3 regions of the Vibrio vulnificus NBRC 15645 genome follow, and region 3 is predicted to be linked to each of the others. Evidence: riboswitches for the same ligand, from Rfam matches in the RefSeq annotation. Region 3 holds a riboswitch; each other region holds the start of a gene.
What was found. A riboswitch is a leader RNA that binds a small molecule or an ion and turns the genes downstream of it on or off. The one in region 3 is predicted to bind thiamine pyrophosphate.
Positions count from the first base shown of each region.

Region 1: another riboswitch for thiamine pyrophosphate. It lies ahead of thiD (bifunctional hydroxymethylpyrimidine kinase/phosphomethylpyrimidine kinase); the one in region 3 lies ahead of thiC (phosphomethylpyrimidine synthase ThiC).
Region 2: another riboswitch for thiamine pyrophosphate. It lies ahead of thiB (thiamine ABC transporter substrate binding subunit); the one in region 3 lies ahead of thiC (phosphomethylpyrimidine synthase ThiC).

Region 1 is NZ_CP012882.1:149,611-160,462, reverse strand. Features, by position in the region: gene AOT11_RS16540 (HAD family hydrolase) at 1-238, shown strand, start outside; gene AOT11_RS16535 (hypothetical protein) at 391-681, shown strand; gene AOT11_RS16530 (TetR/AcrR family transcriptional regulator) at 1,066-1,509, shown strand; gene AOT11_RS16525 (phosphatase PAP2 family protein) at 1,842-2,591, opposite strand; gene thiD (bifunctional hydroxymethylpyrimidine kinase/phosphomethylpyrimidine kinase) at 2,763-3,602, opposite strand; TPP riboswitch at 3,691-3,789, opposite strand; gene trmY (tRNA (pseudouridine(54)-N(1))-methyltransferase TrmY) at 3,937-4,533, opposite strand; gene AOT11_RS16510 (DUF3087 family protein) at 4,722-5,240, shown strand; rRNA gene AOT11_RS16505 (16S ribosomal RNA) at 5,684-7,224, shown strand; tRNA gene AOT11_RS16500 (tRNA-Glu) at 7,292-7,367, shown strand; tRNA gene AOT11_RS16495 (tRNA-Lys) at 7,369-7,444, shown strand; tRNA gene AOT11_RS16490 (tRNA-Ala) at 7,459-7,534, shown strand; tRNA gene AOT11_RS16485 (tRNA-Val) at 7,549-7,623, shown strand; rRNA gene AOT11_RS16480 (23S ribosomal RNA) at 7,964-10,851, shown strand.
Region 2 is NZ_CP012881.1:1,179,670-1,190,521, forward strand. Features, by position in the region: gene rapZ (RNase adapter RapZ) at 1-399, shown strand, start outside; gene AOT11_RS05340 (HPr family phosphocarrier protein) at 402-677, shown strand; gene mgtE (magnesium transporter) at 892-2,247, shown strand; gene pmbA (metalloprotease PmbA) at 2,361-3,704, opposite strand; gene yjgA (ribosome biogenesis factor YjgA) at 3,822-4,379, shown strand; gene thiQ (thiamine ABC transporter ATP-binding protein) at 4,472-5,176, opposite strand; gene thiP (thiamine/thiamine pyrophosphate ABC transporter permease ThiP) at 5,170-6,777, opposite strand; gene thiB (thiamine ABC transporter substrate binding subunit) at 6,787-7,794, opposite strand; TPP riboswitch at 7,861-7,987, opposite strand; gene AOT11_RS05375 (flavin prenyltransferase UbiX) at 8,017-8,661, opposite strand; gene mpl (UDP-N-acetylmuramate:L-alanyl-gamma-D-glutamyl-meso-diaminopimelate ligase) at 8,678-10,039, opposite strand; gene fbp (class 1 fructose-bisphosphatase) at 10,381-10,852, shown strand, end outside.
Region 3 is NZ_CP012881.1:1,434,235-1,445,086, reverse strand. Features, by position in the region: gene AOT11_RS06640 (TOTE conflict system archaeo-eukaryotic primase domain-containing protein) at 56-5,383, shown strand; partial or broken gene AOT11_RS06635 (IS630 family transposase) at 5,934-6,662, opposite strand; gene AOT11_RS06630 (multicopper oxidase family protein) at 6,797-8,182, shown strand; gene crcB (fluoride efflux transporter CrcB) at 8,306-8,686, shown strand; TPP riboswitch at 8,758-8,856, shown strand; gene thiC (phosphomethylpyrimidine synthase ThiC) at 9,003-10,852, shown strand, end outside.

The sequences.
Region 1 (10,852 bases), on a different replicon from region 3:
AGAAGCGTCAAAAGGCGCGGCGATTAGACATTTACAGCAAACGTTGGGTTTTACACGCCAACAAACCATGAGCTTTGGTGATTATTTCAATGACGTAGAAATGCTTAAACAAAGCTACCATTCCTATGCGATGGCCAACGCCCATCCTGAAGTGAAAGCACTCGCTCGTTTTATCGCACCAAGCAATGAAGAGTCTGGTGTTTTGCAGGTGATCCAGCAGCAGGTGTTGTCTGATTAAATGCCCAGTCAAATGACTCGATATGCGCAATTTTTTACGTTTTTTGCACGACAAGTTAACCGGGATCAATATTCCAACCGATTTGGCCTCCACTGCGTAGAAACTCTCCTAAACTGATGTTGGGATGGTAACCGCACAGTTTGGAGGGCGTCATGATCACGGTACATAGGGATTATCGAGTGAGTATTAAACCAGAGCGCTATGCACATGTAGAAATCAACCCAGTAGGAAAGCTTGATGTTGAAATAAAAGGTCAGCGTCAACACTATGTGGCTGATTTTGAACAGTTGGCTTTCTCTAGTGACAAACAAGGGGTGGCATTAGTTTGTCAACAAGCACACTCTCCTTGGAAAGTGATGCTTGCTACCGCAGACGCGCAAGAGCTAAAAAGTTTGGTTAAAGAAGCGCAAGAAGAGTACGAAATCTTAATGCGTGATCTCTAATTTTCATAGTTGCGCCTGCTCATACCTGACTTAAAATGTTATCGACTGAACAAAATCCTTCGTATTGCGCGAAGGATTTTTGCTTTTTGGTTATCCCCAATAGTGTGAGGCATACTGATATCGAACTTTGTGAAAATAAATAAAAGATAATGTCTTTTATATTTGTTATTGATAAACACTCAAATTGTGGTCTTTTTTATCATCGCGAGTGCCATAAAATGATACTTTTTGATTGATTGTTGCGCTTTTTGAGCCTTGTTGATAATAATAATAACGGATTTATGAGAGGAGAATGTCGCTAAAGTCGGACCACTTTATCGATCAATTTTCTTGAGCAGGTTTTATGAAAGCGTTAGGATTTGCCGCTTTTAGTAGGAGATGACAATGCCAAGAGTCAGCCAAGCTGTGGCCAAAAAAACACACCAAAATATTATAGATGCATCGTTTAAAATACTCCTGCTAGAAGGCTATGAACACTTAACCTATACGCATATTGCTGAGAAAACAGGGGTGAGTCGTTCTTGCGTCAATGGGCATTTTAAGAAAAAAGAAGAGTTATTGGATGAGCTTAAACCGAAAGCGGTCGAACACATCATCCAAGCTCTTGAATTTTCATCCCCTGAAGCCTTTTATCTCTCATGGGTTAACGCTGTAAATGAAGATAGAATGTTTCGGAACCTCATCCAGAACGTGGGAGAGATCATTTGTAGTGCTGAAGGACGAATGTCTCTCACCAATCGAATCTCTGGTGATCCTAAAGAAGCGGAAAAAGCGCTTTATATGGCGATCGGCTATGCAGTCGTCCATATTAGCTGTCCTATATGCTGAGCTAATTAGAAAGGTTTCTAGTGGGTTGAAATTTAACCAAAGGTAAACCAGTGATGTCACAGAAAAGTCAGTAAATAACGGATGATGGGTTTTATTTCTTTCCTTTCCGTATTGTCTCGCTATAATGTGCTCGTCTAAGTGAGTTGGTCCTCACAGACAACACTTTCTATGCTTTGGTTGTAAAACTAGCTTAGCTTAAATAGCTTTTGGTCGCTTGGTTGTCCTACTTTTACCAAACGACCTTCTTTTTACGTTTATTTTGAACACCATTCAGTTTCTTCATCATTATTCACCTCCCTATCCTTGGTCGGCAAATATGAAACACGGCTGCTTTAAACTGTGCTTTCCCGAATGCGTAAAAACTTCCTGACTGATGTTGGTATCGGTAGAAAATTTGGCAATAGCGCTGTGATCATGGCAATAAACGCAAGTGAGCCAAATAGATCCTCTGGTCGGTGCATACCAATCCATAAGCGGCTATAAGCGACCAAACTCGCCCAAGCAAGGGTCGTGACAAACGCCACATAGCGCTTTTGCATCAGAAAGATACCCCCAAAGAAAGCCACACATAAACTGGCAAATATTGTATGACCCGAGGGGAAGGAATAATCGGTTTCACCTTCCCAATGTTGCAAACGCCATGGACTGATCGTTTCTTCCTGTGTCTTTACTAGTGTTACTTGTTGAGTCGCATCGAGATTGTAGAATGCTTGTGGGGTATCAACTAAATGTTCAGAAGCCATCCATTCGGTGTAGGGGCGGGGTGACTCTGTGAGTTGCTTTAATCCCGTTTTTCCAGCAAAACTTAAAACCAGCATAAGTGCTAGTACAGCAAATCGACCCACAACAAAATATCGTCCAGAGTGTTGACGTAAAACCAGCAAGCTTAAAGCGACCAGTGTAATAGCAAAGCCTTTACTGCCAGCGGAATCGGTCACTAGGGTAAAAGTGAGACCAAGAAAATCTGGTACAGGAGACCTCAAATCAATACCTGAGGCAAACCAAGTAACTAAAGTCAGCAAAGCTGCGAAACACGAAAGAGCGACTAGTGAGTAACGTTTTGGTGTGAATACTGTTTTCATCGAGAAAGCTTGTGAAGAAAAACCGCCATTATAGGTGAGTGTGCAAGATGAAAGTATCAAGCATCTGTCAATTATTTCGAGATGGGTTCTAAGCTCGGTAGCGCTGGGTAGTGACTGTAGGCCATGGGACAGCACTTACTCCCGAGCAAAAGATGACGATGGAGGCCTTTTCTAGCGGACGTTCATGTGTCCTGCAAAGAAGTGATTGACGGGGCCATGACCTTGACCAACGGATAGCTCATCGGCATGAGCGATCGCCTGTGATATGTATTGCTTGGCCAAAAAGACAGCCTTGTGTAAGCGATGACCTTGAGCCAAATAAGACGCGATGGCTGAAGATAACGTGCAGCCAGTACCGTGGGTGTTGCGTGTAGAGTGGCGTTTGCTACGGATGAATTCACAAAACTGTGGCGTGATCAAAAGATCGCTACTGTGGGACTCATTATACAAATGCCCGCCTTTTAATAAGATGGCAGGGCAGTTCAGCGCTTTTAAACTTTCGACGCTCGAGATCATCTCTTGCTCAGTGTTAGGGATGGGCATTCCGGTGAGTGCCACATATTCAGGGATATTCGGCGTCACGATATCTGCCAGTGGAATCAAGTGCTCCTTCAGTGCGGCGATCGCATCTGGTTGTAATAACGCGTGGCCGCTGGTGGAGATCATCACGGGGTCGAGTACCACTTTCGCTGGCGAATATTGGCGAATTTTTTCGGCAACCAATCGAATAATATGACGGTCTGCAAGCATACCAATTTTAACCGCTTGAATATTGAGATCGCTGAAAACGGCATCCAGCTGCGCTGCAACAAACTCGGTAGGGATCGGAAATACGGCATTAACGCCCATCGTATTTTGCGCGGTGATGGCAGTGATCACTGAGCTTGCGTAACTGCCCGTGGCTGAAATGGCTTTTATATCGGCTTGTATACCTGCTCCACCCCCACTGTCAGAACCGGCAATGGTGAGAACGCATGGAATAAGAGATTGAGTAGTTGAAGTAAGTAGCATCTTGTATCCTAGAACAAGACGTACAGGAACTGTCTATACCAACAATATTACCAACTATATTGGTATACCAACGCATAAAGCAGAAAGCGATATGCGCGTAATAGTTCCCTACGTCAGTATTAACTGAATCAGGTTCAACGGGTCTCGCGTAGCGATCTCAGCCGATAAGGCTCCCCGACTATGTTGGCAAAAATGATATCAGTAATTGAACTCGACGCAAGCGAGTATTCAAGGGAACAAAGACACTTGGAGTGTTATCTACGTCTTGATTGGGATAGAGAACGCCAATGATGAATTTTGAGCAAGAAAAAGGGCTCTAATGAGCCCTTCGCATTTATTCCTGCAGATCCAATTCATTTTGAATCAGAGTGACGCATTGGGAGGCAAACAACATTTTAGGGCCAAGGCTAATGTTTTGCGTTCCGAGACGCTTCAGACTGTTAAAAGTTTTCTTTGGCATCGGAATATGGTCAGTAAGTAAAAAACAAGGATTGGCGGCAAACTTAATGTCGCGAACAAACTCGCCTTTCTTTTCCAACATATATAGCTGATGGTCTTCAGCCAACTGCTGGACCAATCGTTCAAAGCTAATTGTACGAACGGTCACACCTGGTTCGACATTTCTTAGTTCTTCTTTGCCCATACCCGTAGAAGCATCAAGCGCACGAACAACAATGTTCAACAAGTTTGCCTCGTGGAAGCCACCCACGTTTGAAACTTCGTTAGAGTGAATGGTAATCGTACGCGAAAAGTCTTTGGTACTCTCTAAAACCAGATGAACGACAACATCTTGGCGATGTGACTGTGCGACAAACATCGTGTTCATCAGAGTATGTGCAAGAATCTCAGTATGAGCCTCGTTACCGACCCCTTCTAATAACGCTCGACTGTTTGTCGGCGCAGCGCGTGCGCGTAATACAAATGTACGCATGATAGACCTTTGCAGTGAATTCGAATGCACGGAGTATATACCCAACAAATAGTCTGTTGCGAGTCATGCTGCTATCAAAGTGTAGAGTGAAAGAGAGAGCGATTGAGAGAAAGCTTACAAAGGAAACGTTGCGAGTGCGTATTGCTTGGTTAAACTAGTCTGGCACTAAAAGAAGGAGGGCGGTATTCGTGCGTCAAATAAATAAAGAAGAATATAGAAAGAAAGGGAACATGGTGATAGTGGCATTTCTACTGGCTTTTGCTTGTTCTGCCATTGCATTTAGTACATTGTTGATTGCCCTATTTGGCAACACAGAGATTGTAGAAGGCGAATCGACGGGCAATTTTGTTTGGAATCTTTTAGGAGTACTAATAGCGTTTGTCAGTACGCTTTCAATAATGAATCAAATAAAGACACATCGCTATTTTGATGAGCTCTTGTATGTGTGGAAGCTCAAACAGACTCATTTAAAGATCTATCGAAAATTGAATATCCTCAAGAATGCTGCACACAACGAACACAATGAGAAAGCAATAACCATTCTCAAGTTCTACTATCAAACTCAGCAGCAAGTGTTCGAGTTAGACAACAATACACTGACAATAAAGAGTGTATTGAATGAGCTGGAAAGGATTCATCAGTGGGAAGAAAGCCACAGAGTACTCAATGTATCCGATTTCCAAGATGCTTGGTTGAACGATTTCTGACGAAAATAGATGCTTTTTCTTAACATGGAATCAAGAAAAATAACCGTTTGTTCATTGTTTGCGCATGCGAACGGGTTTATGACATTTTTTATCGAAAAGCACTTGCCAAAGAAACTGCCTTCCCTATAATGCGCATCCACCGACACGGCAGACGGCGTAAGGCCTCAGCAACGTCGGGTGAGGTAAAAGCTTCTGAGAAAATAAATTTGAAAAAGTGTTTGACTCTTCAAATTAACTCGCTAGAATGCACCTCCGCTTTGAGAGAAAAACTTCTCGAAAAGCAAAGCTCTTTAACAATATAAACCTATCAATCTGTGTGGGCACTCGTTGATGATAATCCAAAAGATTTATCAATGAACTGAGTGACCAAAACGATACTAAGTATCGGCACAGTCAATTTATTCAGTATTCATTGAGCCGAAGCGAAAGCTTCAAAAAACTTTTAATTGAAGAGTTTGATCATGGCTCAGATTGAACGCTGGCGGCAGGCCTAACACATGCAAGTCGAGCGGCAGCACAGAGAAACTTGTTTCTCGGGTGGCGAGCGGCGGACGGGTGAGTAATGCCTGGGAAATTGCCCTGATGTGGGGATAACCATTGGAAACGATGGCTAATACCGCATGATAGCTTCGGCTCAAAGAGGGGGACCTTCGGGCCTCTCGCGTCAGGATATGCCCAGGTGGGATTAGCTAGTTGGTGAGGTAAGGCTCACCAAGGCGACGATCCCTAGCTGGTCTGAGAGGATGATCAGCCACACTGGAACTGAGACACGGTCCAGACTCCTACGGGAGGCAGCAGTGGGGAATATTGCACAATGGGCGCAAGCCTGATGCAGCCATGCCGCGTGTGTGAAGAAGGCCTTCGGGTTGTAAAGCACTTTCAGTCGTGAGGAAGGTGGTAGTGTTAATAGCACTATCATTTGACGTTAGCGACAGAAGAAGCACCGGCTAACTCCGTGCCAGCAGCCGCGGTAATACGGAGGGTGCGAGCGTTAATCGGAATTACTGGGCGTAAAGCGCATGCAGGTGGTTTGTTAAGTCAGATGTGAAAGCCCGGGGCTCAACCTCGGAACTGCATTTGAAACTGGCAGACTAGAGTACTGTAGAGGGGGGTAGAATTTCAGGTGTAGCGGTGAAATGCGTAGAGATCTGAAGGAATACCGGTGGCGAAGGCGGCCCCCTGGACAGATACTGACACTCAGATGCGAAAGCGTGGGGAGCAAACAGGATTAGATACCCTGGTAGTCCACGCTGTAAACGATGTCTACTTGGAGGTTGTGGCCTTGAGCCGTGGCTTTCGGAGCTAACGCGTTAAGTAGACCGCCTGGGGAGTACGGTCGCAAGATTAAAACTCAAATGAATTGACGGGGGCCCGCACAAGCGGTGGAGCATGTGGTTTAATTCGATGCAACGCGAAGAACCTTACCTACTCTTGACATCCAGAGAATCTAGCGGAGACGCTGGAGTGCCTTCGGGAACTCTGAGACAGGTGCTGCATGGCTGTCGTCAGCTCGTGTTGTGAAATGTTGGGTTAAGTCCCGCAACGAGCGCAACCCTTATCCTTGTTTGCCAGCGAGTAATGTCGGGAACTCCAGGGAGACTGCCGGTGATAAACCGGAGGAAGGTGGGGACGACGTCAAGTCATCATGGCCCTTACGAGTAGGGCTACACACGTGCTACAATGGCGCATACAGAGGGCGGCCAACTTGCGAAAGTGAGCGAATCCCAAAAAGTGCGTCGTAGTCCGGATTGGAGTCTGCAACTCGACTCCATGAAGTCGGAATCGCTAGTAATCGTGGATCAGAATGCCACGGTGAATACGTTCCCGGGCCTTGTACACACCGCCCGTCACACCATGGGAGTGGGCTGCAAAAGAAGTGGGTAGTTTAACCTTCGGGAGGACGCTCACCACTTTGTGGTTCATGACTGGGGTGAAGTCGTAACAAGGTAGCGCTAGGGGAACCTGGCGCTGGATCACCTCCTTATACGATGATTATTGCGATGAGTGTTCACACAGATTGATATGGTTTAGAAAGTTTAGAGTATCTTAGTGTCCCGTTCGTCTAGAGGCCTAGGACACCGCCCTTTCACGGCGGTAACAGGGGTTCGACTCCCCTACGGGATACCATGGGTCGTTAGCTCAGTCGGTAGAGCAGTTGACTTTTAATCAATTGGTCGCAGGTTCGAATCCTGCACGACCCACCATTACTTCAAGAGTTGGGGCTATAGCTCAGCTGGGAGAGCGCCTGCCTTGCACGCAGGAGGTCTGCGGTTCGATCCCGCATAGCTCCACCATTCTTGAACGCAATGGGCGATTAGCTCAGTTGGGAGAGCACCTGCCTTACAAGCAGGGGTCACTGGTTCGAACCCGGTATCGCCCACCACTCTTTAAATATTTTTAGTGTTTCTTAATGAAAACCACCTTCTTTATGTCTGTGGTTGATTTTTCGACGCTGAAAGTCTTTAAAAAGTGTGTTTCTCATAGAGAATTGCATTGCTCTTTAACAATTTGGAAAGCTGACAAAACAACAATTTATTGTTGTTTGTAAAGTTCTCAATGTTTGTCTTTAAGACAAACACCAACAAACACATTCAAGTGTTCTTGGGAATGTCACTGTTAAGTGACTATTCGAAATTGAGTCCGGCAAAATCAACGCTATCTCGCTCATTCAAATAATGAGATAGCAACTTTGGTTGTTTAACAAAGACCCTTTGGGGTTGTATGGTTAAGTGACTAAGCGTACACGGTGGATGCCTTGGCAGTCAGAGGCGATGAAGGACGTAGTAACTTGCGATAAGCGTAGATGAGGCAGTAACAGCCACTTGAGTCTACGATTTCCGAATGGGGAAACCCACTGGCATAAGCCAGTATCATTGAGTGAATACATAGCTCAATGAAGCGAACCGGGAGAACTGAAACATCTAAGTACCCCGAGGAAAAGAAATCAACCGAGATTCCGAAAGTAGCGGCGAGCGAAATTGGATTAGCCCTTAAGCTTTACATGTGTTAGACGAACGGTCTGGAAAGTCCGACGATACAGGGTGATAGTCCCGTAGTTGACGATGCATGTTCAGTGAAATCGAGTAGGGCGGGACACGTGTTATCCTGTCTGAATATGGGGGGACCATCCTCCAAGGCTAAATACTCCTGACTGACCGATAGTGAACCAGTACCGTGAGGGAAAGGCGAAAAGAACCCCTGTGAGGGGAGTGAAATAGAACCTGAAACCGTGTACGTACAAGCAGTAGGAGCACCTTCGTGGTGTGACTGCGTACCTTTTGTATAATGGGTCAGCGACTTATATTCAGTGGCAAGGTTAACCATCTAGGGGAGCCGTAGGGAAACCGAGTCTTAACTGGGCGCCATAGTCTCTGGATATAGACCCGAAACCGAGTGATCTAGCCATGGGCAGGTTGAAGGTTGAGTAACATCAACTGGAGGACCGAACCGACTAATGTTGAAAAATTAGCGGATGACTTGTGGCTAGGGGTGAAAGGCCAATCAAACTCGGAGATAGCTGGTTCTCCCCGAAAGCTATTTAGGTAGCGCCTCGGACGAATACTACTGGGGGTAGAGCACTGTTAAGGCTAGGGGGTCATCCCGACTTACCAACCCTTTGCAAACTCCGAATACCAGTAAGTACTATCCGGGAGACACACGGCGGGTGCTAACGTCCGTCGTGGAGAGGGAAACAACCCAGACCGCCAGCTAAGGTCCCAAATTACAGCTAAGTGGGAAACGATGTGGGAAGGCTTAGACAGCTAGGATGTTGGCTTAGAAGCAGCCATCATTTAAAGAAAGCGTAATAGCTCACTAGTCGAGTCGGCCTGCGCGGAAGATGTAACGGGGCTAAGTTGTAAACCGAAGCTGCGGCAATGTTCTTTGAACATTGGGTAGGGGAGCGTTCTGTAAGCCGTTGAAGGTGTGTTGTAAAGCATGCTGGAGGTATCAGAAGTGCGAATGCTGACATGAGTAACGACAAGGGGGGTGAAAAACCTCCCCGCCGGAAGACCAAGGGTTCCTGTCCAACGTTAATCGGGGCAGGGTAAGTCGACCCCTAAGGCGAGGCTGAAAAGCGTAGTCGATGGGAAACGGGTTAATATTCCCGTACTTCTTACAATTGCGATGGGGGGACGGAGAAGGCTAGGTGGGCCTGGCGACGGTTGTCCAGGTTCAAGTGCGTAGGCTGAGTGTTTAGGTAAATCCGGATACTCTTAAGGCTGAGACACGACGTCGAGCTACTACGGTAGTGAAGTCATTGATGCCATGCTTCCAGGAAAAGCCTCTAAGCTTCAGATTGTAAGGAATCGTACCCCAAACCGACACAGGTGGTCGGGTAGAGAATACCAAGGCGCTTGAGAGAACTCGGGTGAAGGAACTAGGCAAAATGGTACCGTAACTTCGGGAGAAGGTACGCTCTTGATGGTGAAGTCCCTTGCGGATGGAGCTGACGAGAGTCGCAGATACCAGGTGGCTGCAACTGTTTATTAAAAACACAGCACTGTGCAAAATCGTAAGATGACGTATACGGTGTGACGCCTGCCCGGTGCCGGAAGGTTAATTGATGGGGTTAGCGCAAGCGAAGCTCTTGATCGAAGCCCCGGTAAACGGCGGCCGTAACTATAACGGTCCTAAGGTAGCGAAATTCCTTGTCGGGTAAGTTCCGACCTGCACGAATGGCGTAATGATGGCCACGCTGTCTCCACCCGAGACTCAGTGAAATTGAAATCGCTGTGAAGATGCAGTGTACCCGCGGCTAGACGGAAAGACCCCGTGAACCTTTACTACAGCTTGGCACTGAACATTGAACCTACATGTGTAGGATAGGTGGGAGGCTTTGAAGACGTGACGCCAGTTGCGTTGGAGCCGTCCTTGAAATACCACCCTTGTATGTTTGATGTTCTAACGTTGGCCCCTAATCGGGGTTGCGGACAGTGCCTGGTGGGTAGTTTGACTGGGGCGGTCTCCTCCCAAAGAGTAACGGAGGAGCACGAAGGTGGGCTAATCACGGTTGGACATCGTGAGGTTAGTGCAATGGCATAAGCCCGCTTAACTGCGAGAATGACGGTTCGAGCAGGTGCGAAAGCAGGTCATAGTGATCCGGTGGTTCTGAATGGAAGGGCCATCGCTCAACGGATAAAAGGTACTCCGGGGATAACAGGCTGATACCGCCCAAGAGTTCATATCGACGGCGGTGTTTGGCACCTCGATGTCGGCTCATCACATCCTGGGGCTGAAGTCGGTCCCAAGGGTATGGCTGTTCGCCATTTAAAGTGGTACGCGAGCTGGGTTTAGAACGTCGTGAGACAGTTCGGTCCCTATCTGCCGTGGGCGTTGGAAGATTGAAGGGGGCTGCTCCTAGTACGAGAGGACCGGAGTGGACGAACCTCTGGTGTTCGGGTTGTGTCGCCAGACGCATTGCCCGGTAGCTAAGTTCGGAATCGATAACCGCTGAAAGCATCTAAGCGGGAAGCGAGCCCTGAGATGAGTCTTCCCTGATACTTTAAGTATCCTAAAGGGTTGTTCGAGACTAGAACGTTGATAGGCAGGGTGTGTAAGCGCTGTGAGGCGTTGAGCTAACCTGTACTAATTGCCCGTGAGGCTTAACCATA
Region 2 (10,852 bases), 250 kb from region 3:
GGAAAAGAGCGTAATAAGCTCATCATGGTGTTCGAGTCTTTTGGCTTCAAATTTGGTTTACCAACAGACGCCGACTACGTGTTTGATGTCCGATTTCTGCCCAACCCTCATTGGGAACCCGCGCTACGTCCGATGACGGGGTTGGATGCGCCCATCAAAACCTTTTTAGAAAGCCATGATGAAGTATTAGAACTCAAAAGACAGATTCAAACCTTTATCGAGCACTGGTTGCCTTTGCTGGAAAAAAACAATCGCAGCTATTTAACCGTGGCGATTGGCTGTACGGGAGGCAAACACCGCTCCGTCTACTTAACCCAGCAAATCGGTGAATATTTCGCAGCGATGGGGCACACCGTTAAGATCCGCCATACCACTTTGGAAAAACGCAACAAGGAATAGTCGTGGAACTCAGCCGCAAAGTACTCATACAGAATCGACTTGGCTTGCACGCTCGTGCTGCCGTCAAATTGGTAGAACTGGCACAAAGCTTTGCCGCCGAAGTCACCATCGACAATGAAGAAGACAAAACCGCCGCAGCTGACAGCGTGATGGGGTTACTCATGCTTGAGTCTGCACAAGGGCAATATGTGACCATTCATGCCAGTGGCGAACAGGCAGAACAGGCCCTAGACGCCATTTGTCATCTTATCGAAGATAAGTTTGAAGAAGGCGAATAGCCTTCTTCGCTTTCACACTCGGCACACTTTCCCTATCACGAATCATCACAACTGCTATTCTTTTCATAGCCAAGGTTACTCAGTAAACCAATTATTTCTTTGGAAGAGATACTGACAGAGTTTTGTCGAGCGAGCATGCTTTCTCGGGTTACTTGTGTGGCGAATTAAGTTATTATTCAACACATTGTAAATATCTAGGAATCAGGGGGTCACCGTGGCAGAGCAAATTGAATTCGACCAAGCTCACCAAGCCCTCCAGGAAGTTTCTGAAGCGCTCGAAAATGGCCGCTTCGTTCACGTCCGCCGTCAACTTCAGGACATGGAGCCTGAAGATATTGCCCACCTACTTGAAGCGTCCCCACGTAAAAGCCGCGAAGTTTTATGGCAACTCACCGACCCTGAGGATTATGGTGAAATCCTTGACGAGCTGAGTGAAGACGTCAAAGACAGCCTTGTCTCAAAAATGGCCCCTGAGGATCTCGCCGAAGCGACCGAAGGGATGGACACCGATGACGTTGCTTACGTTCTACGTAGCCTACCAGACAACGTTTCTCGCGAAGTACTGGCGCAAATGGATGCGGCGGATCGTCTGCGCGTGGAAACCGCACTGTCCTATTCTGAGGACACGGCCGGCGGCTTGATGAACACCGACGTGATCACCATTCGTGGTGATGTTGATGTCGATGTGGTTCTGCGTTACTTACGCATGAAAGGTGAGCTGCCGGAAAACACTGATGCACTTTACGTGATTGACGAAGAGAGCCGTTTGATTGGTGAACTCCCTATCTCTATCCTCATCACCACCCAGCCTGATGTCAAAGTCAGCGAAGTGATGGAAGACGTGGATGACGCGATTGCGGTCACCACCAGCGACTCAGATGTAGCTAGCCTGTTTGAACGCCGAAACTGGATCTCCGCCCCCGTCATTGATGAAAACCAGCATCTGGTTGGTCGTATCACCATCGATGATGTCGTCGACGTTATTCGTGAAGATGCCGAACACTCGATGATGAGTATGGCGGGTTTGAACGATGATGAAGACACCTTTGCTCCCGTGGTTAAATCGGCGCGTAAACGCAGTATTTGGCTCGGAGCGAATGTGCTTGCCGCCTTAGCGGCCGCGTCGGTTTCCAACATGTTTGAAGCGACCCTTGATCAGATGGCGGCCATTGCGGTATTGATGACCATTGTTCCCTCCATGGGCGGCGTGGCAGGCAACCAAACGGTTGCACTGGTGATCCGTGGTTTGGCGCTCGGTCATATCGGTGATGCCAACAAACGTGAACTGTTGATGAAAGAAGCGGCGATCGGTTTTCTCAACGGGGTGTTATGGGCGTTGATCATCGGTGGTATCGTGGTCGCTTGGAAAGGTAACTGGCTACTCGGCGGCATCATTTCTGCCGCAATGATGACCAACTTAATTGTCGCGGGCATTGCTGGGGTAACCATCCCTATCCTACTCAAGAAGATGAACATTGACCCAGCCTTAGCGGGCGGTATGGCGCTGACCACCGTCACGGATGTGATTGGTTTATCGGTGTTTTTAGGTCTTGCCACCATTTTGATTTAACGACCTGACGCTATCAAAATAAAAAGCAGAATAGAAACAAAACAAAACAAAACAAAAAAGGTTGCTTACTGAGCAACCTTTTTTTCATCTCTTAACGAATGCCGCAATCGCGGTTATTCGCCCGCAATCTTCATCGATGGCAATAAAATAGAACCGGTTTGAATTTGTGAGCGCGTCTCTACATCGCTACCAACGGCAACGATTTGCTGGAACATCTCTTTCAAATTACCCGCAATGGTGATTTCTGATACTGGGAATTGCAACTCGCCATTTTCCACCCAGAAACCCGCCGCGCCACGTGAGTAATCGCCAGTCACCACATTCACACCTTGCCCCATCACTTCGGTCACGAGTAAACCCGTACCCAGCTCTTTGAGCATTTGTTGGAAATCTTGCCCTGTCGATTGCACAAACCAGTTGTGAATCCCCCCCGCATGACCCGTTGGCGTCATATTCATTTTACGCGCGGCGTAACTGGTCAGCAGATAAGTGGCGAGCACACCATCGGTGATGATTTCGCGATCTTGCGTGTAAACCCCTTCACTGTCGAATGGGCTCGATGCCAAACCACGCAGAATATGCGGGCGCTCAGAGATATTGAACCACTCAGGCAGCACTTGCTTGCCTAAATGATCAAGTAAGAAAGACGATTTGCGATACAAGTTACCGCCACTGATCGCCATCACTAAATGACCGATAAGCCCAGTTGCCACATCTGCGGCAAACATCACCGGGTATTTGCCCGTTTTTAGCTTGCGGGCATCTAAACGTTCAATGGTTTTCTGCGCCGCTTCGCGACCGACTTGTTCAGGGCGCAACATGTCATCACGATGACGAGCGACAGTGTAGCTGTAGTCGCGCTCCATTTCGCCATTTTTGCCTTCACCAATCACACAACAACTGATGCTGTGGCGACTCGAGGCATAACTTGCCAATAAACCGTGGCTGTTGCCGTAGACGCGAACGCCGTAATGGCTGTCGTAACTCGCGCCATCACTCTGCTTAATTTTATCGCTGTAGTTAAGCGCATGATCTTCAGCAGCAATGGCCATTTTCGCCGCATAATCGGGATCGGGCGTATCTGGATGGAAGAGATCTAAATCCGGAATCTCTTTCACCATCAACTCAGCAGGAGCGGGCCCCGCGCAAGGATCTTCTGACGTGTATTGCGCAATATCCAATGCTGCTAAGACGGTCTGTTCAATCGCTTTCTCACTGAGATCCGATGTCGACGCGCTGCCTTTACGCTGACCACGATAAACCGTAATGCCTAAAGCGCCATCACTGTTAAACTCGACGTTTTCTACTTCACACATGCGAGTCGAAACACTTAAGCCCGTGGTTTTGTTGATCGCAACTTCAGCACCATCGCTATGTTGCGCTGCCAGCGCGAGCGCTTTGGCAACCGCGGCTTCGAGCTCAACTCTTTGCTGAGCAACTTGCTGTTTTACATCCATATCTCAATCATCTTTGATTTGTAATGGCATAAGAATAACAAGAATTTCGCTTTCTCCCCACGATTCTTGTTAAAATAGGGCTAATCTTATTTTGAGAAAGTGATATAGGCAGAAAAGATGGCCCGTAAAAACCAAAAAGCGCCATGGGAACCTGAAGAAGAGTACATCCTCGTCAGCAAGTCTGAAATGAAGCGTGACATGGACGCGCTACAGAAGTTGGGTGAAGAGCTAGTGGAACTCAAACCTTCGGTATTGGCTAAGTTCCCAATCAGCGAAGAGTTACTTGATGCAATCAAAGATGCGCAGCGTTTCAAAAACGAGGCCCGTCGTCGCCAGTTGCAATACATTGGTAAAGTGATGCGCCAAGAAGATCCAGAGCCAATTCAAGCGGCGCTGGACAAAATCCGTAACAAGCACTCGCAAAACACCGCCGTGCTACACAAGCTAGAAACGCTGCGTGAACGTATTGTTGAGCAAGGTGACAGTGCAATTGATGATGTGGTTGCCCTTTACCCTGACGCGGATCGCCAACGCCTACGCCAGCTAGCCCGTATGGCAACGAAAGAGAAGCAAGCGAATAAGCCACCAAAGGCCTACCGTGAAATCTTCCAGATCTTAAAACAGCTTAATGATGATGCGGTTTCAGACTCGATCGAAAACGAGCTAAAACAGTAATAGCGACGCTGTAAAAGATCAGAAACAAAGGTTGGCTCACTGCCAACCTTTTTTATCTCTGCACCACAACAGATCGTTGCCGCTTTTATCTATCATACTGCGGCTTGGAAGAACTCTACCAACTCAGGGTGGCTGTGCTTTTCATTGAGGCTTGTAATGGGTCCATGCGCGGCAATGGTACCCTTGTCGATATAGGCAAAATGGCTAGCAATGGCACGTGCATCACTTAAATGATGCGTCACCATCAATACCGTAATGGCGCGCTCTTGTGCCAGCTGTTTGACGAGCGAGAGCATTTCTTCACGCAAGACGGGATCGAGCGCGGAAAACGGCTCATCCAGTAACCAAATTGGGTTGGGCTGGACAAAACAACGCGCAAGGGCCACTCGCTGTCGCTGACCACCAGAGAGCTGCTCTGGCAGCCGATCTAAATAGGCTCCAATGCCAACCTGCTTTGCCGCTTGCTCCACTTGCTTTTGTTGCTGTGACGTCAGTTTCAAACCGGGATGCAATCCCAACGCAATGTTGTCACGCACCGTAAGATGAGCAAACAAATTGTGTTCTTGAAACAACATCGAGAAAGGGCGCTGCGCAGGAGAAAGCGTATTGAGCAAACGCCCCTCCAATGCCATGCGACCCGACTGAGGCGCGATGAACCCTGCCAGCAGCGCCAGCAAGGTGGACTTTCCTGCCCCACTTGGCCCCATCAACGCCACAATACTGCCTGCTTCGACCTCTAAATCAAAAGCAAACAGGTCTTGATGATAGTAATAATGCACCTGTTGCAGCGTTAGCATGGTGACTTCTCCTGATGTTGATTCGATTTGGTGCTGAGTAAAGACTCACTCAGGGCAAAACAGCCGACACTCAGCAGCAATAACGTGAGTGACACCACCGCTGCTGCCTCCATTTGATAACTGCCGAGTAACTGGTACAGATAGAGCGGTAAGGTACGAAAATCTTGGCTACCAAATAAGGCAATTGCGCTCAAATCGCCAATGGAAAACATAAAACAGAGCGCAAACGCATTGGCGAAAGGTTTACGCAGTGCGCGCCACTCAACGATTTTAAAACGATTCCACCCACTTAAGCCCAATGTAGCAGCCAAGTATTGATACTGCTGCTCGCAATGCAGCATCGGCTGAGCGAGCGTTTTAATCGCGTAGGGTAATGCCATCAAACTGTTGACGAGGATGACGATCAACAGCGCCAAACTGAACACATCTGCAAAACTGCGCAGCAATAAAAACAACCCAGTACTCACCACCAAACCTGGCGTTACCAAAATAATAGTGCCAATCATTTCAATGCCGTCTGCTCGATGTCTCTGAGCTCGAAGTCGCCAAGCACGGCTAGTCAATAAGATGGTAATAGCGGCAGCCACAGCCAAACTGGCCGCACCAAGCGCAACGCGAAACGACGCCCACATTGCCGACCAAAAACGTCCATCGCTTATCACTTCGGGCAGTTTGCTGTTGAGACCACTAATGACCACCATCAAAAGCGGCGGTATGACGAGTAGACATGCGAGGGCTATCCATATCGCGTCCCAAATGTTCTGCAACCCGCTTGGTGGTGTGATAGGTTCAAGCCTTTGCTGGCTGCCAACACTAACAGGTAATGGCTTAGTGAAACGTTGGATGCTCAGAACCAAAACCGTGCACAGCAGCATCTGCCAAATCGCGAGCAACGCCCCCGATTGCAAATCAAAATCGAACTTAATCGCTTGATAGATGGCCAGTTCAATCGTGGTCGATTTTGGCCCACCGCCCAATGCCATCACCGCGGCAAAGCTGGTGAAGCAAAGCATGAACACCAAGCCACACACATGTGGCAGTTGCTGACGCAATCGCGGCCATTCGACCCAACGAAACTTCTGCCAACTGTTCATACCAAGATGAGCCGCCAGTTTATGCTGCTCTGCCGGAATCGACTCTAAGGTTTGCAGCAGCAATCGCGCCGCATACGGTAAATTGAAAAACACGTGCGCGAGCAAAATGCCGCTCAATCCATAGATAGAAAAGGGCAATTTGGCGTCAAAGCTTGCCAATATACTCGCCAACCAACCACTGTTCCCATAAATGGCCAACAAGCCAAACACGCCAACCAATACTGGCAGCACCAAGGTGGACGCAAACAATTTGAGCAATAATGAACGGCCAACAAAATGTCGCCGAGACAAGGCGTGTGCGACGGGAAGCGCCAAACTGACACTCAGCAGCATCGACAACGTCGCTTGAAGAAAACTAAATTGCGTAACATGGCGGTAATAAGGATCTTGCCATACCGCAGTGAGATCCAGCGTCGGCGTCGCCAACAAGAGCGCCGAGAGAGCAGAAACAACAAAGGTCGCGATGATCATCGCGACCCCAATGCCCAATTTAGGAACCGAATTCAATGCTACGCCTTAAAACGTCAACGCGCTTTGCCATTCGCGAATCCAAGCTTTACGCTGCTTCGCCACCTCTTCTGCACTGAAACTCAATGCCTTCTCAGGCACCGTTAAACTGCCGTAGCCCTCTGGCAGCGTCACGTTGGTCACTGGGTACATCCAGTTGCCCGTAGGCATTGCCCCTTGGAACTCATCACTTAAAATGAAACGCATAAACTGATCGGCTAACGCTTGATTTGAGCTGCTTTTCACTTTTGCGGCGACTTCCACTTGCATGTAGTGACCTTCGCTAAAATCTGCCGCTGCAAATTGTGCGTCATTTTCAGCAATCAGGTGGTACGCCGGTGAGGTAGTGTAAGAGAGCACCATATCCGATTCCCCTTTGAGGAACATCGAGTACGCTTCCGACCAACCTTTCGTGACCGTCACAGTTTTCTTCGCCAATTGCTGCCATGCGCCCGTCACGTCATCGCCATACACCGACTTCATCCACAGCATCAAACCTTGACCGGGCGTAGAAGTGCGAGGGTCTTGGTAGATGACTTTCAGATCATCACGTGATTCCACCAGCTCTTTTAAGCTTTTTGGTGGATTCGCCAGTTTGTCTTTGTTGTAAACAAACGCAAAGTAACCGTAGTCGTAAGGAATAAATGTGTCGTCAGCCCAACCATTTGGTAATGACAGCGCTTGGGTGTTCACTTGATGTGGTGCAAGTAAGCCTGTGGCTTTGGCTTCTGCCATCAAATTATTGTCCAAACCTAAAACAATATCCGCTTTGGTATTGCTGCCTTCTAAACGCAAGCGGTTGAGAATCGATACCCCATCGTCCAGCGCGACAAAATTCACATCGCAGCCACACTGCGCTTCAAATGCTTTTTCGACCGTCGGGCCTGGGCCCCAATCGGAGGCAAAAGAATCGTAGGTGTAAATGGTTAAGGTTTTATCCGCCGCAAGTGCAGAAGAAGAGACGCCAATCATTGAAGTGATTGACGCTAGGGCTATCAGGTTTAGAGTGTGTTTCACGGCTCGCTCTCCATTTGACATGAGTTGAGCGGCACAGGCTTGAGGTAGGTGTTAATCGTCCTTGCAAATTAATCCCGACTCAATTCCTACGCCAGCATTATCTGGTTCAGGTTTACGGGTCCTAGGCACAGGCCTAATCTCAGCCTCTGTAATGCACCAATGTGCAAACAGATAAGCTCCCCGATGAGTGGTTCGGATTGTAATCGGAATGCCTTCGCTTGGCTATACAGAGTCACCATCATTGCGATGATCGTATCCCCAACGCGGCACCAAAACCTGTTCAATGCCGAGATGATCCAAGATACGCGCGACCATAAAATCAATCAGATCGTCTATCGACTGAGGTTGATGATAGAAACCCGGCGCGGCGGGCATGATAGTGACACCTAACTGCGAAAGCTTGTGCATGTTTTCAAGATGCAAGGTCGAAAAGGGCGTTTCACGCACCACCAAAATCAATTGGCCACGCTCTTTCATCACCACATCAGCGGCACGCTCAATTAAATTGTCTGACATGCCATGAGCAATCGCCGCTACACTCCCTGCCGAGCAAGGGCAAACCACCATCTGCTTCGGTGCGGCCGAGCCAGAAGCCACTGGCGAGAACCAATCGTCTTTACCGCATACCACCAGCTTGTCGGCAGGACAACCCAGATGCTTCACTAGCGCTTGTTGCGCGGCGTCAGGATTGGCTGGCAGTTTGAGACCATGCTCGGTAGCCAACACCACTCTTGCCGCAGAAGAGATCAGCAGGTAGACACGGTAGTCTGCCGCCAGTAATTGCTGTAATAAACGTAGCCCATAAGGCGCGCCAGAGGCGCCAGTAAAGGCTAACGTGATCGATTTTTCTTGGTTTCTCATGCTCATCTAATGTATGTATTTTCTAGCGCGTTGATTTCTCTAAAGCGGTCAGTAATTTACCGTGAATACCCTCAAAACCGCCATTGCTCATGACCAAAATCTGTGTTCCTGCCTCGGCGCGCTGCGCAATGTTCGCCACAAACTGGTCAATGTTATCACTGGTGAATGCGGGTTGCTGACATTGAGCCGCCACGTCCTGCACCGACCAAGCAATTGACTCTGGTTGGTAAAGGAACACTTCATCCGCCTGCTTGAGTGAGGCCGCCAAAGTCTCTTTGTGCACACCACGTTTCATGGTGGCTGAGCGTGGCTCCAGTACCGCGATGATTTTCTTATCGCCCACCTTATTACGTAAACCAGCGAGCGTCAGTTCAATCGCAGTTGGGTGATGGGCAAAATCGTCATACACCGCCACACCATTGACTTCCCCTTTCAGCTCTAAGCGACGCTTGGTATTGATAAAGCGCCCTAGTGCCTCACAAGCCAGATCAGGCGTCACACCCACATGACGCGCCGCGGCGATCGCCATCAACGCATTATCGACATTATGATCACCGACTAAGTCCCATTGCACCGTGCCCACTTGCTCACCCTGCAGCCACACTTCAAAGTGTGAACCATCTTTGCTGAGTTTGACCGCTTGCCACTCTCCATCTTGACCGGAAAACTCCTGATCACTCCAGCAGCCTCGTGACAACACATCCGCTAATGCGACGTCTTGCTTGGGCGCCAAAATACGCCCATTACCAGGAACAGTACGCACTAAGTGGTGGAATTGTCGCTTGATCGCTTCAAGATCATCAAAGATGTCTGCATGATCAAACTCTAAGTTATTCATGATCAAGGTGCGAGGATGGTAATGCACAAACTTAGATCGCTTGTCGAAAAAAGCACTGTCATATTCGTCGGCTTCAACGACAAAAAACATGCTTTCGCCTAAACGCGCGGAGACACCGAAGTTACCGAGCACGCCACCAACAAGAAATCCCGGCTGGTAATCACAATCTTCCAAAATCCACGCCAGCATGCTCGAGGTAGTGGTTTTGCCATGCGTGCCCGATACCGCGAGCACCCAGCGGTCATGCAACAAAAACTCCTGCAGCCACTGCGGCCCAGAGGTATAACGCAGGTTGTGATTCAACACATATTCAACACAAGGGTTACCACGGCTCATGGCATTGCCAATTACCACCAAGTCTGGCGCAGGATTGAGTTGAGAAGGGTCAAAGCCTTCAATAATTTCAATACCTTGAGACTCGAGCAAGGTGCTCATTGGTGGGTAAACATTGGCGTCAGAGCCGGTCACTTTGTGGCCCAACTGTCGCGCTAAAATTGCAGCACCACCCATGAAAGTGCCACAAATTCCCAAGATATGAATATGCATAAATTGAATCCTGCCATCAGACTGTTTTTTCTCGTTCTCATTATCATGATAACCGTTAGAAAAGCGAGCAGCATTGTTGGCCTTGTGCCACATGCCGCTCAGTTTTTGCTGTTGGGTTGAAGCAAACGCTGTTTTTTCAGCCACTTTTTATCGAACTCTTCCGTGTAATCAACCGGTTTCATTCGACATACAAATTGAGATCTGCGTCGGTTACTTCATTACCATTAATAAGATCTAAACCTTAAACTTATTGGGAGCGCAAACGATAACCTTCGTCACATCCATCAAGAGATGCCGCTCAAACTCCCCCAACATTATTCAGCGAAGTTTAAGGAAATAACATGTCTGGAATGCGCACCCTTGGCGAGTTCATTGTTGAGAAACAAGCGGACTTCCCCCACGCTAGCGGTGATCTCTCTTCTCTTTTGTCGTCGATTCGCTTGGCGGCCAAAATCGTTAACCGTGAAATCAACAAAGCGGGTCTCGTTGATATCACAGGCGCGGCAGGAGTAGAGAATATACAAGGCGAAGTTCAACAAAAGTTGGACGTCTATGCGAATGAAAAATTCAAATCGGCACTCGAAGCACGCGACCAAGTGTGTGGCGTAGCGAGTGAAGAAGAAGATGAGGCGGTTGCTTTTAATAAAGAGCTCAACAAAAACGCCAAATACGTGGTGTTGATGGACCCTCTTGATGGGTCGTCAAACATCGACGTTAACGTTTCTGTCGGCACCATTTTCTCTATTTACCGTCGAGTTTCCCCTATTGGCACCCCTCCCACTCAAGAAGACTTCTTGCAGCCAGGGCACAAAC
Region 3 (10,852 bases):
ATTTTAGATCAGAGCAACACGAATCCAAGTATTGAATCAACGGAGCCAACAGAAAGTGTACAAAAAATATGGCGAATTAATTACCAATCTCATAGCTACTGACCAAAACCATTATGTTGAACAGCAAGATGATGGTACATATAGAAAAAAAGCAGGAGTGGTCAACTCAGAATTGATTAAGCAAGTTCTCCTCAATCAAGAGTCAATTGCAATATATCAAAAAAACAATGACTTAACTATAAAATGGATATGTTTTGACTTTGACATTTTGAAATCATGCATCGACTCGGGCTTGATTCACCGAGGAGAAAAAGAGCTAGAGAAAACAATTAATACCTTTTGTCATACACTCGAACAATGTGGGATCCCATTCCTTCTTGAGTACTCAGGAAATCGTGGCTTCCACGTCTGGGTTACTTTTAACGAAGCGATAAACTACAGAACTGGATATGATATACAGCAAGCGATTTTACAATATGTTGCTTTAGATTTTGATAGTAGCTTAATTGGCATAGACCTATTTCCGCATTCCGCAACACCGACAGGAGGAGTTGGTCTAGGGGTAAAAATACCTCTATCTAAGCACAAAAAATCTGGTTGTTACTCTTACCTTTTGCCTAATACAACAGAAGTTGGGAACATTCAGAAACTTAGTTCCTTATCTGACACAATGCTGTCTGATAACATTAATATTCTAGAAGAACACACCTCAACCTGTAGATCAGCATTAGAGAAATGCCTAGGGACATTTTTTGAGAGCTATGAATTAGAAAATGTCCAGTACAACAGAATCAAAAGCATTAAAGTCCAAAGAAAACCATTCGATCTAAAAGCTCTGCTAGGTTTGTGGAATGGGACAAAACCGCTTAAGAAGCTATCTCTAAAGATTAATCTTGGGGAAAACCTAACACACAAAGAGCGAGTATTAATAGTCGGTTTGCTGTGCAATTTAGAATGTAGAGACGAACCTAATTTAAGTAGTATTATCTTACACGAAATATTTAGTAGACTAGATAATTATGATAAAAATATTACTGAATCAGCGATACAAGCTCTTAAAAATTTCAACTTTCCTACTCAAGATAAGATAGAAAGTACGCTATCTTGCAAGTTCGATGATGTACTTTCTGTTGAAGAACTTCTTCGGGTTTGTATTCCAAACTTCCTTGAATATACAGAGGCAAATTTTGAATTTTCAAATAAGGATATAGAAATAACAAGAGCCGCCGAACTGAATTACCTGTTTATGAACGATGAGGTTCAAGCCAAAATAGTCGTTGAAGAGCTTTCTTCAAAAGACAACAGTGAATTTCTAACCGAAATTGAGGAGTTTATAAAAGGCTCAAAGAACTGGGGCTACTATAAACATGTAAGGAATGAGGAAGGCAAAACTCGTGAATTAATTACATTAAACTCAAGTACGAGGGTCGTGACGTCCTGCATTCTTAAGCAAATCGCATATTACCTTGATATCAAGCCTGATAGTAATTCTCATGGTTATCAGATCAACAAAGGATTTGACGGCGGATATATATTTAAACCATGGCTATATCTATGGTTGAAGTTTATATCAAATATCACGAATGCTATTGAGAATGATCTATATAAAGATTTTTACATTATTAAAACAGATATAAGCAGCTTTTATGATAATATTTCACATGATAGACTTAAAAGGCTATTATTAGGTGATAGTGGCTCTACAATAAAAGATAAAATAGAGTCAATGAGAAGCGAAACAAGTGATAGATACAAAAAATGTCTAGGTGCTATTTTCAACATGACACAGGAGATTGTTGGTGATAATAAGGGTTTGCCACAAGGCCCAGCCTATGCACGTTTTTTCGCAGAATTATACTTATCTGAGATTGACATAGGCTTTAAAAATAAATTGGCTAACAGCGAAATATTATTATATGAAAGATACGTTGATGATATTTTTTTGGTTGCAAAGTCAAAAGGTGATGCTGAAAAAATTCTAAGTGAGCTTAGCAATAACTTAGAACTCCTGAGTCTAACTCTCAATAGCGATAAAACTGTAGTTTCGAAGATATCATCTTTTCATAACAAATTTGACAAGTATAGGTCTCAATCAAAATATGCAGTAGATCAGGTATCAAAAACATTTGTTACGTCAAGTGAAAAGCAAAAAAACAATGCTATAAATGAATTCGTAACACTTGTACAGTCAGATTCGTGTCAGGAAGATCTATCTTTCATCTTCTCACATCTAGATGGCGTAGAAGAATTAAATGCAATGAAGACAGAGCAAATTCTTCCCGCTCTTGAAAAAGCTATAGGACGAGGAAGTTTATTCAAAAATTTGTTTAATTTCCTGTTTGAGATGAATGAAGGGTGGGAAGTAATTCATAAGATAGAAAGATTTGACACCTTACAATCTGAAGTATTGACATCATGCTTAATAAACGCAATTGAAACAAACAAAGACAATAGATACGCACTGAAGAACATCATTGAAGCCGTCGAACCTAAACTTACATACTCAACGATCGTTTATGAACATATAGCTTACTTGATTACAAACTTTAACGTAAATGTAGAAATAACCAAGATTCCTCCAGAGCATTACCTTTCAGCATTAATATCTATATCTGATTATAGTAAAGTTAACGCGACAAATGAATTAATATCACATTTAGATATCTATCTGAATGAAATTAAATCTTCAAAAAACTTTATTAAAGTCATTTATAACTTCTGTTTTAATGATAATGAAGTTGATCTCAAGAAAATTGCTTCTTTATTCTTTGCAAAAATGTCTGTAGAAGAGAAAAAGAATACCTTCTCCATTTCAAATTTTGAAAAATCTATTTTTGATCCAATTACAACAAAGAAATTTTATTATCTACTTTGCCTATTTTCAGTATCTAGAGAGAACCGATCAACAGATTTACTCGAATCTATGTGGAAATATTGTTCTTTGTCGTTTAATTTGCTTTCCAGTTCTAGCTCCAGTTTTTCTGCTCCAAACTGGTTGGAAAAATTAGATCAAGTCGAGATTGATAACGCTATAGCAAACTGGATAATATCCTCAATAGTAGATGGTAACATTTTCAGAGGACTTACTGATGAGAAAAAGGTGTTCGAGCAGTACCATAACGCCTTACTAGTATATTTAACAATAGAAAACGGTAACTGGAACAAAGATACGATTTTAAGTCAACTCAATGAGCTAAAAACTAAGTCAACTTTCTACGAGTGGCTTATAGACAATGATGGAGTTTCTATTTTCCCTAAAGTCAATAAAAAATGGTTTGAACGGAATATAATCGAAAACGGCACAACTACTCTTTGTAAAGATAACAAGATCCTCATAAGAAAGCCTAGCCATTTGTTCCTTTCTGACAAAGATGACTTGGAACATTACAATGGATTTTCTGAAATTATCGTCGATTATGACAGAGAAAAATTAAAAACATTCCGTCGCAATGTAGATAATGTTGACATAAATATTAAATTTAAGCTCTTAACAGAATTCCTTAAGACTTTACAAGATGGAGAACCAATTCCTAGTATATTCTGCCCTGAGAGGGTAATGACATCAGATGCTTTGTCAGTTTTTTCTAAGGAATTTTGCTACCATTCAAAAATCATTTCATATGATGAAATTGGTAATGTTACTTCGTATGAAAATTCAATTGATAGTTTCATAAACTCCTTTTTGTCTTACGTTTCTGAAAGTGATGCCACTACAAAGAAATTAAAGGAAAAGTATGTTAATAATCTGGATATGGATATCGACAAAGTACAATTCCTTATTAAATTCTACTCACAGATAACAAATGAAGTATGTGACGATTCTGATTTTTTCTTTGATGTCGCTATGGCAACATCTCTTTATATATACCTTTCTAATTTAGATTCAATAACACGACTTGAAAGATTTTCAAAGCAGTACTCGACTTTTCACAATAAAGTGATTAGTCAGCATATATTTATAGTTGAAGACGATATGGAGATAGATGATTCTAATCTACACTCTGTGTTGTTTTGTATCCAGCATTCCCTTTCTAAAATAAGTAAGGAAATTTTAACTACTATACCTTTCCATCTGCATGAAGATATTTTAACTTATATAGAGACAATTAAAGAGCAAATTGCCAACAGTCAACTTGATAAAAATAGCATCACGCTTGAAGATTTTAAGTTATCTCAAGTCAATGCTTTCCTGACATCAAGAGCTGTAAAGATTGATACTCAAAGTTATCCGTTCAACAATGTGCTAATAGTAAACCCTAAACTGAAAGAGGTTGTACCGTTTGAAACGAAACATCTAGCCTTGATAAATGGTTCTCAGCATATTTATTCTTATCAAAGTGGTGAAACGGTTTATATTATTTCCTTAGCTAATTGTTTAAGCGTCATGTACTCGACTCTTTGGGAGCGTTACAGTGTTCTAATAGAAGAACAGAAGTTACAACATAGTTACCCTTCCATTACATCATCGGCTAGAGATATAACCTCACTAAACGGTTTTGATGATGCTTCATGTATAGTGAAACATCATAATGGTATCTCGTTATTAGAAGCGGAAGATCGGCTAAGAAATTGGCTTCACCACTTACCACAGAAGTTCCATCAACCATTAATTACTTTGATTAGATCACACGAATGCATGCTGGAAAATGAGATACAGAAGTTCATAGACAAAGTAAAGGAACTAGATACGCCAAACAGCAACCTCTTTTTGCTCAAAGACGTTGCTGATTATAACGGTACACATAGGATCCTCTATCGCGACAACGAAATTGGTAGAGGCGTTGCCACATTCACGCCACGTTCACTCACTAAGGATTCGAAGCAAGCAACTCTTGTTACAGATCTTGTTCTTACTGGATCTCAGGTGAAAAGAGCCTTAAAGTTCTATTTAATAGGTGAAGGTAGTAGGCCAAACGACAACTATTTTTATTTTACTGATGAAGATCATACAAATCTCTTTGATACATTCTCAGAGCTTGAAGTGCTTAATATTTGTACCGTTCTTTATACCAAAGATGCCATCGACAAAATACAAGAGGCACTGCAAATAATCTTAGGCAATCAGATAACTGTTAATGTTGTGCATGGAAGAGACATTGGCGACAATGCGTTTTTTGGTAGTACTACCAAAATAAATCAACATGAAAAGTCAATTATCATGGATTTATTACTTGATGAGTTCGCTTTATCTGACCTGTATGACCATCTATCCTACTCAGGTGCATACACTAAGTATAAAGATGAAAACGAAATCAATAAAATGAACCTTGTAGCGCGATATCAGTCTCTCCCAAAGAAATCATTTAGCTTTTTAACATGCAGCACTAAGCTAGAGGAACATTGCAAGCCATTTAACAGAATCTTAGAGTTAGCAGATAAATAGATCTTTCAAACTTAATTATTATCCGTGTTTAATTTATAAAATTGGACACGGATATATGCATCTACATAAAGAGACTACTGGAAACACTAACTTATTATCGCTTGCCGTTAATTTGCACTGGTTCCTGCTATTACCTAACCCTCTACGTAGACAATAAATTATTACAGGTCTTTCTTTTTACCTATCAAAGTATTTCCATACTTGAGTTAATTTATCTTTTGCCAATTGAGCATCGTTGCTGAGAAGTTTCTGTCTAAAAATAAGTTTATCACAAAAGGTGCCGCTATACTTTCGATTGACGAACCTGATTCAATGGCTTATGGTTAATGTGAATCACATTTGTTCAACCCTGACTTTAATGCATCAGGGTAACGTCCTGAGTTAAAAAGGATGTTTTTTAAGAAAGCAAGCTTAGATAGGGTTCAAATCCCTATCTCTCCGCCACTACATAGAAAGCCTGCAAAGTAATTTGCAGGCTTTCGTCATTTCTGACGTTTGAGAACTAGAAGGTATTTGCGTTAACCACCGATTGTGTACTAGTTTGGAACATTCACTTGTCATACCAATCTGGAAAATTAACTGTCAGGTCTATCCAGCTTCTCGAGCACATCTGTCTGACTCTGGCCGAACATTCCCAAAAACTCTTCCAAGCCCTACATACTTTGGAGACAATGTCTTCGTAATCCGCAAAAGATGGATTGGCGAGATAGTGTTGTCTTAACCCACTCCACACTTGTTCTATCGGGTTTAGCTCTGGAGAATAGGTTGGGAGCTTGATGATACTGACATTATCAAATGGCTCAGCAATGTCATTGGTATGCCAACCCGCGCCATCCATAATGACCACAGCGTGACGACCTTTTTCGGTCACCGCGGAGATCTACTTCAGATGCTCAACCATAATGTTCTTGTTAACCCAAGGAACGACCATTGCCTCGTCAATACCTCTAGCGGGACATACTGAGCCAAACAAATACGCATATTCAAACTGCTGCTTTTTTACCACTCTTGGTCTTGAGCTACGCTCAGTCCAAAGTCGAGTTGTCGTGTTTTGCTGGCCAACCCGTTCTTGGTTTCTCTTGTAGCCCTTCAAGCCCTTCTTCAAGGAATGTTTGTACCCATTGATTCACACTGGCTCTGCTTACCTTAAGGAACTTAGCCATTTGGGTTCGAGAGTGACCATCTTTAAAATGGGCCAATGCGAGCAATCGCATCTTCATTTGAATAGATTTTTGTTGGCTAGCAAGTTTTTTAAATCAAGGTTATTGAGACTGTCCATAGCGTCATTTATTACAAAGAAGTAACAGCCTCAATTAGATCATATTTTTAGTTATGTTGGTATGATAGATAGTTGAGAATGATTATTAATATTTGGTTAGACTTAGGCCAATTAATCAAATCAGTAGGCCACATATGGATATTTCTCGCCGCCGCTTTCTTCAAGCTTCATTGGCGTTTTCCGCATTAACGCTGCTCCCTGCGTGTTCACTGTCGCGTAGAGCGCCATTTCATCATGGTCGGTTTGTCTATGAGATGACTGCAGAACCGGCTACCGCTGAGGTGGTGCCTGGTTTTACTACGGATGTGCTCGCCTTTAATGGCGCTATTCCTGCCCCTACGATTCGTTGTCGACAAGGGGAAGAAGTGATCATTCACTTCACCAACAAACTCAACGAGCCAACCACAATCCATTGGCATGGTTTGCGTGTACCTATTGAGATGGATGGTGTTCCCTTTTTGAGTCAAAAACCCGTTATGCCAGGGGAGAGCTTTACTTATCGCTTTACTCCACCTGATGCAGGAACATTTTGGTATCACCCTCATATGAACAGCGTCAAGCAGCTAGGTATGGGGCTAGTTGGGTTAATCATTGTTGATGAAGCAGAGCCAGTTTCTTTTGATGAAGACCATGCTCTAATGCTTAAGCATTGGCATCTCAATGAGAAAGGTGAATGGAAATCGTTATTGGTCCCACGCTTAAGCGCCCGTATGGGAACTCCCGGTGAGTGGGGAACGGTGAATGGCGTCCATGAACCGACCTATCCGTTGAAAGCGAATGCGATGACGAGGCTGAGAATCGCAAATGTGGACAATACCATCACTTATCCTATCGCTATTGAAGGTGTGGATGCATGGGTTATAGCAATAGATGGAAACCCAATAAAAACCCCTTACAAGCTCTCTGAGCACAAGATTGGGCCTGGAATGAGGGTTGATGTCGGGTTAATGGCTCCAGGTGTTGGAGAGCGTTTCTATGTGCGACAAATGAAAGGGAAGTTTCCGTTTGCTCTTTGTGCATTTGAATCGGTCGAATCGGACCTATCTAACCAGAATACACTGCCAACATTGCCGCTCAATCCAATTGCGCCGTTAGATTTAGAAACGGCTGAACAAATTGATTTTGTCTTTGAATGGGAAGGGGCTGTTACTCCGATAGATAAATCTGGCCAAGCTCTGCCGACGTTTTGGTTGGTGAATAAACGTGCCTGGGAGGGGATGAGCCAAGATTCAATTCCGGCGCCGTTAGCAACGTTAGAGCGAGGGCGAACTTACATATTTAATCTTAAGAACGTGACGCAATATCATCATCCCATTCATTTGCATGGACACACATTTACTGTATTGGAATTAAATGGCCAGACCCTCGCAGAACCGTTTCATACTGATACTGTTTTGCTAGGCAAGAATGGCAGTGCCAAAGCGGGGTTTGTTGCGGATAACCCTGGTCGTTGGATGTATCACTGCCACGTGATTGAACATATGAAAACCGGATTGATGGGATACATTGAAGTAAAGTGACTCCTGTAACTTTTTAAATCTTGGCGATTTACGGATACGTTATCTAAATGAAATTATTGTTTTTTGTACTCGATCTCTGTGTGGATGTGGCTACAATGTGGCCATTAGATTTGTGAGGTTGCTATGAGTCAATTTGCGATTATGGGTTTCATCGCCTTGGGCGGCGCCTTTGGCGCTTGTTCTCGTTACTTAGTGTCAGAGCTCTGTGTTGTGTTGTTAGGCAGAGGTTTTCCATATGGTACGTTAACTGTAAACGTGGTCGGTTCCTTTATTATGGGGCTTTTGATTGCCGCGTTTGAAAGTGAGTTGCTGGCAACTGAGCCATGGCGACAAATAATCGGTTTGGGCTTTTTGGGGGCACTAACAACCTTCTCAACATTTTCGATGGATAACGTATTGCTGATGCAGCAAGGCGCATTTTTCAAAATGGGCTTAAACGTTGTGTTAAACGTGACTTTGAGTATTACTGCTGCTTGGGTAGGTTTCCAATTACTCAAATCGTGAAGCAATGAGCGAAATAGAGTTAAATTTTAAACAGGTCGGCTTGGTTTAACCAAGCCGATTTCATATAATCGCTTCACTTGTCGGAGTGCCTTAGGGCTGAGACCGTTTATTCGGGATCCGTTGAACCTGATCAGGTTAGAACCTGCGAAGGGAACAAGAGAAGATACTTGTACCAGTGCAAACTGGTGTCTTATCAAAGCTTGAATCCACAAATTGAATCTCTAAATTGTGTGTTCAACGCCTCTTGTCACAACTTTCCGCCAAGCATTTTTATCCAAAACCTTTTTATCCAGCATAACAAGAAAGGAAAAATGCTATGTCGAATCGCAAACAAGCGAGACTGGAAGCTAAACAATTCATCGATACACTCTCTGTGCAGCCGTATCCCAACTCCACCAAAGTGTATGTCGAGGGCTCTCGCTCAGACATTAGAGTGCCAATGCGCGAAATCTCCTTGGCTGACAGCCTAGTTGGCGGGACCAAAGAGGCGCCAATCTTTCAGCCAAATGAAGCGGTAAGAGTGTATGACACCTCGGGGGTCTACACGGACCCGACTCATCAAATCGACCTCTATAATGGCCTTCCTAAGTTAAGAGAAGAGTGGATTGCAGAGCGTGCCGATACCGAAGTCCTTGATGATGTCAGCTCGGTCTACACTAAAGAGCGCTTAGAAGATGAAACGCTGGATGAGTTGAGATATGGCAATCTGCCTCGCATTCGTCGTGCCAAAGCTGGCCATTGTGTCACTCAGTTGCATTATGCACGTAAGGGAATCATTACCCCAGAGATGGAATACATCGCTTTGCGCGAGAATATGGGACGCGCCAAATATCGAGATGAAGTTTTGACTCAGCAGCACGCAGGGCAAAATTTTGGTGCGAATCTACCTAAGGAAATTACCCCAGAGTTTGTGCGTCGTGAAGTAGCAGAAGGTCGCGCGATCATTCCTTCCAACATCAATCACCCAGAATCCGAACCGATGATCATCGGCCGCAACTTCCTTGTGAAAGTTAACGCTAACATTGGTAACTCATCGGTGACTTCGTCGATTGAAGAAGAAGTGGAGAAGTTGGTATGGGCGACTCGTTGGGGCGGTGATACGGTGATGGATTTGTCGACCGGGAGAAACATTCACGAAACTCGGGAATGGATTCTACGCAACAGCCCAGTTCCGATTGGAACCGTGCCTATGTATCAAGCACTAGAGAAGGTCAATGGCGTTGCTGAGAACCTTACGTGGGAAGTGATGCGTGATACGCTGATCGAGCAGGCTGAGCAGGGTGTGGATTACTTTACGATTCACGCGGGTTTGCTGCTGCGCTATATCCCAATGACGGCGAAACGCGTGACAGGCATTGTATCGCGTGGCGGCTCGATTATCGCTAAGTGGTGTTTAGCACATCATCAAGAGAGTTTCCTCTATACCCATTTCCGCGAGATCTGTGAGATTTGTGCGAAGTACGATGTAGCGCTTTCATTAGGCGATGGTTTGCGTCCTGGCTCGATTGCCGATGCCAATGATGAAGCGCAGTTTGCGGAGCTCAGAACGTTAGGGGAGTTAACCAAAATCGCGTGGGAATACGATGTCCAAGTGATTATCGAAGGTCCTGGGCATGTACCGATGCACATGATTAAAGAGAACATGGATGAGCAGCTCAAGCATTGTCATGAGGCACCATTCTATACCTTAGGTCCACTGACCACCGACATTGCCCCTGGCTATGACCACATTACTTCTGGGATTGGTGCGGCCATGATTGGTTGGTATGGCTGTGCCATGCTTTGCTACGTAACGCCAAAGGAGCACTTAGGTCTACCCAATAAAGAAGATGTGAAAACCGGCTTGATAACCTACAAACTGGCTGCGCACGCGGCGGATTTGGCCAAAGGGCACCCGGGCGCGCAAGTTCGCGACAACGCATTGTCTAAAGCTCGCTTTGAATTCCGTTGGCAGGATCAATTTAATCTCTCGCTCGACCCCGATACGGCACGTGCATTCCACGATGAAACCCTGCCACAAGAGTCGGGCAAGGTTGCGCATTTCTGTTCGATGTGTGGCCCCAAATTCTGCTCGATGAAGATTTCGCAAGAAGTTCGTGAGTATGCTAAAGGGCAACAGGCTGAGGAAGGACAGGCGATAGCAGTGAAGCTGTTGGATGACCCATT